Regions from separate parts of the Litchfieldella rifensis genome, predicted to be linked through region 2. Evidence: predicted binding sites of a transcription regulator. Region 2 holds the regulator's gene; the other holds the start of a gene.
The links. Region 2 encodes PhoB, which activates phosphate uptake and scavenging genes when phosphate is short. Its sites were predicted from a motif close to TGTCATANNNNTGTCANA; they were not measured.

Region 1 (4,418 bases), on a different contig from region 2:
GACATCATCGAATAAGCCAAGGAGAGGAACACTACATGACCCATTACGTGATCCTGGAAGGCGTGGTCTCCTTTTTCCTGGTCGCCGGCGGGGCCTTCACCTTCATCGGCTCGCTGGGCATGGTCCGCCTGCGCGATTTCTACATGCGCCTGCACGGCCCTACCAAGGCCTCCACCCTAGGGATCGGCTGCATGCTGATCGCCTCGATGCTGTATTTCTGGGTGATTCAAAGTCAGCCCGTCGTCCAGGAAATGCTGATCACCCTGTTCCTGTTCATCACCGCTCCGGTGACGGCGCACCTGCTGGCCAAGACCGGGCTACACCTGCAACTCAAACATGCCGAAGAGACCCATTGCGAGCGGTCGGAATTGCTCGAGCAGGATGCCGGCGAGAAGCCGGTGCCACACCCCGACAGGGGGCATGGCTGAGGGAAGAAGGAAGAAGCAGTGTATTCAAAGGCAAGTTGTAGCTCGTAGCTCGTAGCTCGTAGCTCGTAGCTCGTAGCTCGTAGCTCGTAGCTCGTAGCTCGTAGCTCGTAGCTCGTAGCTCGTAGCCATTGGACGTTCGCGCCATGCCCCTTACCAGCCTTGGGTATGCTGCCCGACGAGCTGTGCCAGCAGGTCGATATGGTCGGCGCGGTCGTTGAGAGCCGGGATATAACGATAGGTCTTGCCGCCGGCTTGAACGAAGTTTTCGCGATTCTCTTCCTCCAGCTCCTCCAGGGTCTCGAGACAGTCGGCCGCGAAGGCCGGGCTGATGATATCGACGCGCTCGCCCCCTTCCCGCGCCCAGGCCTTGAGCGTCTCGTCGGTGTAGGGCTTGAGCCACTCCTCGCGACCGAAGCGCGACTGGTAAGTCATCTGCCACTCGTCGTCGCCAAGCCCCAAGGCCTCGGCCACCAGTCGACTGGTGGTTTCGCAATGACGTGGATAGGGGTCGCCCTGCTCGGCATAGCGTTGGGGAATGCCGTGGTAGGAGAGCATCAGCTTGCCACGTTCACCACCCTGTGCCTGCCAATGGTCGCGAATGCTCGCTGCCAATGCCTGAACGTAGGCCGGATGGTCGTGGTAATCGCGCACGAAACGCAGTTCCGGCAGGTGCGGACATGCCGAGAGGGCTCGCGCCAGGCGATCGAACACTGCAGCGGTGGTGGAGCGCGAGAACTGTGGGTATAGCGGCAGTACCAGAATGCGTTCGACACCGGCATCGCGCAGCTTGAGGCCGGCCTCCTCCATGCTTGGCTTGCCATAGGTCATGGCCAGCTCTACCGGGATCGCCTCACCGTGCCGGCGCTCCAGCGCCGCAGCCAGCGAGCGTTGCTGGCGTCGGCCGATCACCAGCAACGGTGATCCCTCCGCCATCCATACCGATTGGTAGGCCCTGGCCACCTTGCGCGGGCGAAAGCGCAGGATCACCCCATGCAGGATCAGCCACCACAGTGGACGCGGGGTGTCGACGACGCGCTTGTCCCACAGGAACTCGCCCAGATAGCGCCGTACCGCCTCGGGAGTCGGGGCATCGGGGGTTCCCAGGTTGACCAGCAGTACGCCGAATCGAGGGGTGGGCATGGGTGGAGCTCCTTGCGTAGTCATCAAGGAGCGAAGTGTACCAGCCTGGAGGCAAATCGATGGAATCAAGTTATACTATCGCTGCCATTTGTATAACTTCTGAGCAAGGAACGATCGCCACCGCGTTCGCCATGCACACGAACCGGCGGCCTGGGAAGTGTGGTCGCGATGGGTAACGATCAGAACACCAGCGGCATACGCGAGGTCAGCGGATCCCGATAGTGGGTTGCTCGCCCGATCATCTCGTCGTGGGCATCGTACTGCACGAGATAGGCACGATGGATGCCGCTGCGCTTGAGCTCCAGGTAGACGTCATCCAGCGAACGGAATAGCATCGGCTTGCCACGCCGGGTCAGCATATGGCGGTTGCCTTCCACGTCTTCCATCTCGATCTGGTAAAAGCGGCTGCTGGCATGAGTGATTACGCGAATCTCGAAGTTGTCCTGATGGCCGACGAAGGCCTTTAAGTCACTTAGTTCCATGGATCCTTCCCCTTGATTGGCCAAACCGACTGGCGATCACCGTATATAAATAGGGCACAGCATGGCTGCGCCCTATGACAATGTCATGTCCATACGATGTTGGGTATGTGACCCTATCCCACCCATCAGGTTCCCGGGCTACTGATAGCTGGAGGGATCGATGGCCTTGCCAAGGGAATTGCGGTCGACCCACTTTCCGGCCTTGGTCTCCTTGTAGCGGAACACCACCCGGTCACCGACCTGTACCGGAATCTCGGCCTCTTCGGTCTGGTAACTGTAGGTTTCGCCGTCCACTACCAAGCGATAGCGATAGAGATCCGGCATGCCCAGCCACTCCTTGAAGGGACCTTCACGCTCGATCTCCTGCAGTTCGCCGCGCGCTTCCAGCTTGGGGGTGCGCTTGCCACGCCGAAATCCGCCTGCCATATCCTCTCGTCTCCATGCCTGTAGTGAGGGGCGGCATTATAAGCCTCATACCCACGGGCTCAAGTCTCTGGCTCCTGAGATCGGGGATACCCCTCACTCGCCGAAATGCTGCCCATAGCTGTCGGGGGCCAGATCCTCGAAGCGCGTGTACTTGCCAATGAACGCCATATGCACGGTGCCAATGGGACCGTTACGCTGCTTGCCGATGATCAGCTCCGCCAGGCCCTGGTTGTCGGGGTTATCCGGATTATAGACCTCGTCGCGATAGACGAAGGCAATGACATCGGCATCCTGCTCGATGGCGCCGGACTCGCGCAGATCCGACATCACCGGGCGCTTGTTGGGCCGCTGCTCGAGGGAGCGGTTGAGCTGCGACAGGGCGATGACCGGACATCCGAACTCCTTGGCCAGCCCCTTCAGCGAGCGCGAGATCTCCGAGATCTCGCCGGTGCGGTTCTCGGAAAAGCCAGGGATCTGCATCAACTGCAGATAGTCGATCATGATCAGGCCGATATTGCCGTGCTCGCGCACCAGGCGGCGAATCCGTGAACGCATCTCGTTGGGCGACAGCGCCGCGGTATCGTCGATGAACAGCTGCTTGTCCTTGAGCAGGTTGACCGCCGAGGTCAGCCGCGGCCAGTCCTCGTCCTCGAGCTGACCGGTGCGTACGCGAGTCTGGTCGATACGCCCCAGTGACGACAGCATACGCAGCATCAGGGCATCGGCGGGCATCTCCATGGAGAACACCATCACCGGCTTGTCGCTGGAGATGACCGCATGCTCGACCAGGTTCATGGCAAAGGTGGTCTTGCCCATCGAGGGGCGCCCGGCGATGATCACCAGGTCCGAGGGCTGCAGACCCGAGGTCATATCATCCAGATCGCGGAAGCCGGTGGATAGCCCGGTCATCTGGCCCTGCATGTTGAACAGCTCGTCGATGCGATCCACCGCCTTGGCCAACAACTCGCTCATGCCGATGGGACCACCGGACTTGGGGCGCTCTTCGCTGATCTGGAACACCAGTCGCTCGGCCTCGTTGACCAGCTCATCGGCAGGCCGGCCCTGGGGACTGAAGGCGCTTTCGGCGACCTGGTTGGCGGCCTGGATCAGCTTGCGCAGCGTGGCCCGTTCGCGAACGATATCGGTATAGGCGCGGATATTGCTCGCCGAAGGCGTATTGCGGGCCAACTCGGCCAGGTAGGCCAGCCCCCCCACGGTATCGAGCTGGTCGCGATTCTCCAGTGCCTCGGACAGGGTCACCACATCCAGCGGGTGCCCACCCTCGGCCAGCGACTGCATGGCATTGAACACCAGACGATGCTCATAGCGGTAGAAATCCCCTGCCACCAGGCGTTCGGAAACGGTATCCCAGGCCTGATTGTCGAGCATCAGGCCACCCAATACCGACTGCTCGGCCTCCAGCGAATGCGGTGGCACCTTCAGCGCGGCAGTTTCCTGATCGAGCTCGACAGATTCATTCATGGCGGGCAAGGACCTTCGGCAATACGGGAAGCGGGCTCATTCTACCCCATCACCGCGCCACACCCTATGCTCCGCAAGCCACGCCGACAGGAAAATCCCCGTGGGCATCGCTGCCCACGGGGAAAGATCGAAACAGAGACTCGGCCGTCGCGACACGACCGGGTCGCCGTTACCTGTAGTATGGTCCGAATCTTGATTAGAACCAGGTCTCCATCTGCACCCCGAAGGTCCACTGGCCGCCGGTGAACTCTTCGCTGCCGAAGGCGTCGCTGTCGCTGAAATCGTTGAGTTCCTCGTCCCAGTCGCTCCAAGAGGCGAACAGGCGGATTTCCGGTCGTTGCCAGAAGCCACCTATCTGAGGCTTGAAGGTCGGCGCAATGGTCAGCTTGGTGTAGTCGCCCTTGGCGGCGTTACCGCCCGCTCCCTGGTCGAGATCCATGTACTGGTAGCTGGCCTCGTA
Region 2 (4,418 bases):
ACTCGCAACCCACCAGTCCGGCGCCGACGATGGCTACCCGGCCGGGCCGGCCGAGACGACTCAGGGCATGATGGAAGACGCGGTAATCATCGAGATCGTTGATGGTGAAGACCCGCCCGCTGACACTCTCGGCAATCGCCATCGGCGGCTGCGGCACCGCCCCGGTGGCGATCACCAACTCGCCGTAGGGCAGCGCTTCGCGATCCAGCCACAGCGTGTTGGCCTCGACATCGATGGCCGTGACCCGCGTATGGGTACGCACCACCGCCTCCAGTTGATCCGCCACCTCCAACGCCGAGCGTTGCGCCAGGCGTTCGGGGGGCAGGCCCTTGGCGAACCCGGTAGACAGCAGGGGCTTGGAGTAGTCATCGCCACTGTCCGCCGTAATCAGCGTGATCGCTCGCTCGGGATCCCGGGCACGCAGTTGTCGGGCCAGGCCGAGGCCAGCCATGCCGGTACCGAGAATGGTCAGAGGTTCGCTCATGAAGCTCCTGGCAAGCCAATATCATCGAGCCCACATGTTACACTACGCGCCCCGTTCCTGACCCGGAGACGCGAGGTGCGCGATCGCCTGACAATCGTTGCGAGCAGATGCCCTCATTGGCATCCCGCCGCTGCCAGTCGCCCGGCCATGAGTCCCGCCTGGTGGGATTGGGTTGCCTCCAGCGATTCGCTGACGGCGCGCCTGATCGCGGCCGCAGGAAGCCGTGACTTCCGCGTCTGCTTGCTCGACCAGCGCATCGGCCGCCCCCGGCGTGACGAGGCCCAGGCCCTGGGTCTGCCGTTGGGCCGGCATGCCTGGCTGCGCGAAGTGGCGCTTAGTGTGGCCGAACGCCCTTGGGTGGTAGCGCGTTCGGTGGCCCCCCTGGCGCAACTGCGCGGCCAGCGCCTGGACCGCCTGGGGGAGCGCTCCCTGGGGAGCTGGCTGTTTCGTCAACCCGACCTCGAACGCAGTTCCATCGAAACCACCCACCAGCCGGCCCCCTTCTATCCAGCCCCTGGCCCCTGGGGACGACGCTCGGTGTTCCGCCACGGGCGCTTCGCGGTGCTGGTTCAGGAATTCTTCCTCGACACCATGGCGGATGATTTGCGCCTGCCGCCGCGCTAGGATATCGGCCAATCGTCCTGGAGGTTGCGATGGAACAGACTTTGCCCCCCCGCGGCATCAGACGCCTGCCCGATTTCCTGCACCTGATGCGGCTCGACCGCCCGATCGGCACCTGGCTACTGATGTGGCCCACACTGTGGGCGCTGTGGATCGCTGCCGAGGGCCTGCCAAGCCGTGACGTGCTGTTGATCTTCGTTGCCGGAGTGTATCTGATGCGGGCCGCCGGCTGTGTGGTCAACGACTATGCCGATCGCCATTTCGATGGCCACGTCAAGCGCACCCGCGACCGGCCACTGGCCACCGGCCGCATCCGCGAGCGGGAAGCCAAGGTATTGTTCGGCGTGCTGGTGGCCAGCGCCTTCGTGCTGGTGTGTTTCACCAACCTGTTCACGGTGATGCTGTCCTTCGTGGGCGTGGCCCTCGCCTTCATCTATCCCTTCATGAAGCGCTATACCCACTTGCCGCAGCTCTTTCTCGGCGCTGCCTTTTCATGGGCGATCCCCATGGCCTTCGGTGCGGTACGTCAGGAACTGCCGGTGGAGGCCTGGCTGCTATTCGCCGCCAATGTCGCCTGGACGGTGGCCTACGACACCCAGTACGCCATGGTCGACCGCGACGACGACCTCGAGATCGGCATCAAGTCCACCGCGGTGCTGTTCGGGCGCGCCGACAAGCTGATGATCGGCCTGCTGCAACTCGCGACACTGGGACTGCTGGGCTGGCTCGGGATTCGCCTGGCATTGGGCGGTTTCTACTGGCTGGGGCTAGCGGCCATGGCGGCGATTTTCGTCTACCAGCATTGGCTGATCCACGACCGTTCCCGCGAACACTGCTTCCGCGCCTTTCTCAACAACCACTGGGCGGGCCTGGTGGTCTTCGCCGGCCTGGTCCTGGCGCTGTGGCCGCCCGCGAGCGGGTGAGCGGGGCTACATCAGGCTCGGCCAAGAGCGGCTGTCATGGTATTGTCATATCAGCATGTTGCAATCGTCATCACTCCGTCATTGCCTTCATGAGGCCTGCCAATGACCGCCAAGACCGTTCTGATCGTCGATGACGAAGCCTCGATCCGCGAGATGATTGCCGTGGCCCTGGAAATGGCCGACTACCGGGTACTGGAAGCCGACAGCGCCCAGACAGCGCATGCCATGGTGGTCGATCACCAACCCGACCTGCTGCTGCTCGACTGGATGATGCCCGGCACCAGCGGCATCGAACTGGCGCGGCGCCTCAAGCGTGAGGAGACCACCGCCGAGCTGCCCATCATCCTGCTCACCGCCAAGAGCGAAGAGGACAACAAGATCCTGGGGCTCGAAGCGGGGGCCGACGACTACATCACCAAACCCTTCTCGCCGCGCGAGCTGGTGGCACGTCTCAAGGCGGTGCTGCGGCGCACCACCCCCAAGGGGGTCGAGGAAGCCGTGGAGGTCGAGGGCCTGATACTGGACCCGGCCAGCCATCGCGTCAGTGCCCACGGCAGCGCCGTGGATATCGGCCCTACCGAATATCGTCTGCTGCAGTTCTTCATGACCCACCAGGAACGCGCCTATACTCGCAGTCAACTGCTCGATCAAGTGTGGGGCGGTAATGTCTATGTCGAGGAGCGGACCGTGGACGTGCATATCCGTCGCCTGCGCAAGGCGTTGGGCGACACCCATCAGCATCTGATCCAGACGGTGCGCGGCACCGGCTATCGGTTCTCCGCCAAGGGCTGACGTGCATCTCTGGACCCGCGAACTGTGGCGGCTAGCCGCCTTGGCCATCGCCGGTCTGGCAGCGGGCTGGGTGATCGGCGTGCCCGGGCTGGGATTGGCCGCCGGGCTGGGTATCTACCTGGCGATGCACCTGTACCAGTTGCGTGCCCTGTATCGCTGGCTGACCCGCCACCCGCATGACGAACCACCGGCTGGCAGCGGCGTGTGGGGGGAGCTGTTCGATCGCCTCTACAAGTACCAGAAGGGCCAGCGCCTCACCCAACAACGCCTGCGTTCCACTCTGCGGCGTATCCAGGAATCGTCAGAGGCGATGAATGACAGCGTGGTCATGCTCGACCGGCGCGGCGACCTCGAGTGGTGGAACAGCGCCGCCGAGCGCATGCTGGGCCTGGTGGCCGCTCACGACCGCGGCCAGCACATCACCAACCTATTGCGCGATCCGCGCTTCATCGACTACTTCAATGCTCGTGACTACCGCGAACCGCTGACCCTGCCATCCCCGATCGACGAGCGCCGGGTGCTGCAGTTCCAGATCACCCTCTACGGCGACGACGAGCGTTTGCTGATGGCCCGCGACATCACCCGGCTGCACCGCCTGGAACAGATGCGCCGCGACTTCGTGGCCAATGTCTCGCATGAGCTGCGCACGCCGCTGACGGTGCTCAGCGGCTATCTGGAGACCTACTCGGATTACGCCGACCAGTTGCCGGCCCGCTTCGCGCGTGGCCTGGCCCAGATGCAGGAACAGACCACGCGCATGCAGAACCTGGTCAACGACCTGCTGCTGCTGTCGCGCCTGGAGATCGACCAGCGCACCGACGATGCGACCCCGGTACGGGTCAGCGAGCTGCTCGAGGCGATTCGCCGCGATGGCGAGTCGCTCTCCGGCGGGCGTCACATCCTGAGTGTCGAACTCGACGACGACCGCCAGTTGCTGGGCAGCGAACAGGAATTGCGCAGTGCCGTTTCCAACCTGGTGTTCAATGCCGTGCGCTATACCGCCGAGGGCTGCCATATCGTGTTGCGTTGGCGCGCCTACGGCGCCGGTGCCTGTCTCGAGGTGGAGGACGACGGCGACGGTATCGACCCGGTGCATATCCCGCGCCTGACCGAACGCTTCTACCGTGTCGACAAGGGCCGCAGCACCGCCACCGGCGGGACCGGCCTGGGGCTGGCCATCGTCAAGCACGTGCTGCTGCGCCATGATGCGAGCCTCGAGATCGACTCCCATCCCGGCAGCGGTGCCTTGTTCCGCTGCGTCTTCCCCAAGACGCGCCTGATCGCCACCAACAACGATCGCAGCGAAGTTCAGCGCGCCTGAACCACCCCCATGGCGGGATCGCGGTAGTGCCGGTCCCACATCAACACCGCGCCGGCCACGGCGCCGGGCAGCAGGAACAGGTTGGCCAGCGGAATCCAGGTGATCAGGGTGACCCAGCCGCCATAGGTGAGGGTCGGCCACCAGCGCGCGCGCAGCCGGCGCTTCATGTCGGCGAAGCCGACCTTGTTGTTGTCCATCGGATAGTCGAGATAGGTAATGGACATCATCCAGGCCGAGAAGGCGGCCCACAGCAATGGGGCGATGAGGTTGATGCCCG

Region 1: the regulator PhoB is predicted to act here: its motif matches at 2,124-2,141, upstream of ACFOEV_RS13790 (DUF6482 family protein).

What each region holds. Positions count from the first base shown of each region.
Region 1 is NZ_JBHRUG010000027.1:255,990-260,407, reverse strand. It holds gene ACFOEV_RS13805 (K+/H+ antiporter subunit F) at 1-15, shown strand, start outside; gene ACFOEV_RS13800 (Na+/H+ antiporter subunit G) at 36-428, shown strand; gene hemH (ferrochelatase) at 579-1,568, opposite strand; gene ACFOEV_RS13790 (DUF6482 family protein) at 1,748-2,050, opposite strand; gene ACFOEV_RS13785 (hypothetical protein) at 2,189-2,476, opposite strand; gene dnaB (replicative DNA helicase) at 2,570-3,958, opposite strand; gene ACFOEV_RS13775 (carbohydrate porin) at 4,155-4,418, opposite strand, start outside.
Region 2 is NZ_JBHRUG010000019.1:123,733-128,150, reverse strand. It holds gene ACFOEV_RS09925 (NAD(P)/FAD-dependent oxidoreductase) at 1-484, opposite strand, end outside; gene ACFOEV_RS09920 (chorismate--pyruvate lyase family protein) at 632-1,108, shown strand; gene ubiA (4-hydroxybenzoate octaprenyltransferase) at 1,138-2,028, shown strand; gene phoB (phosphate regulon transcriptional regulator PhoB) at 2,131-2,820, shown strand; gene phoR (phosphate regulon sensor histidine kinase PhoR) at 2,822-4,141, shown strand; gene cysZ (sulfate transporter CysZ) at 4,129-4,418, opposite strand, start outside.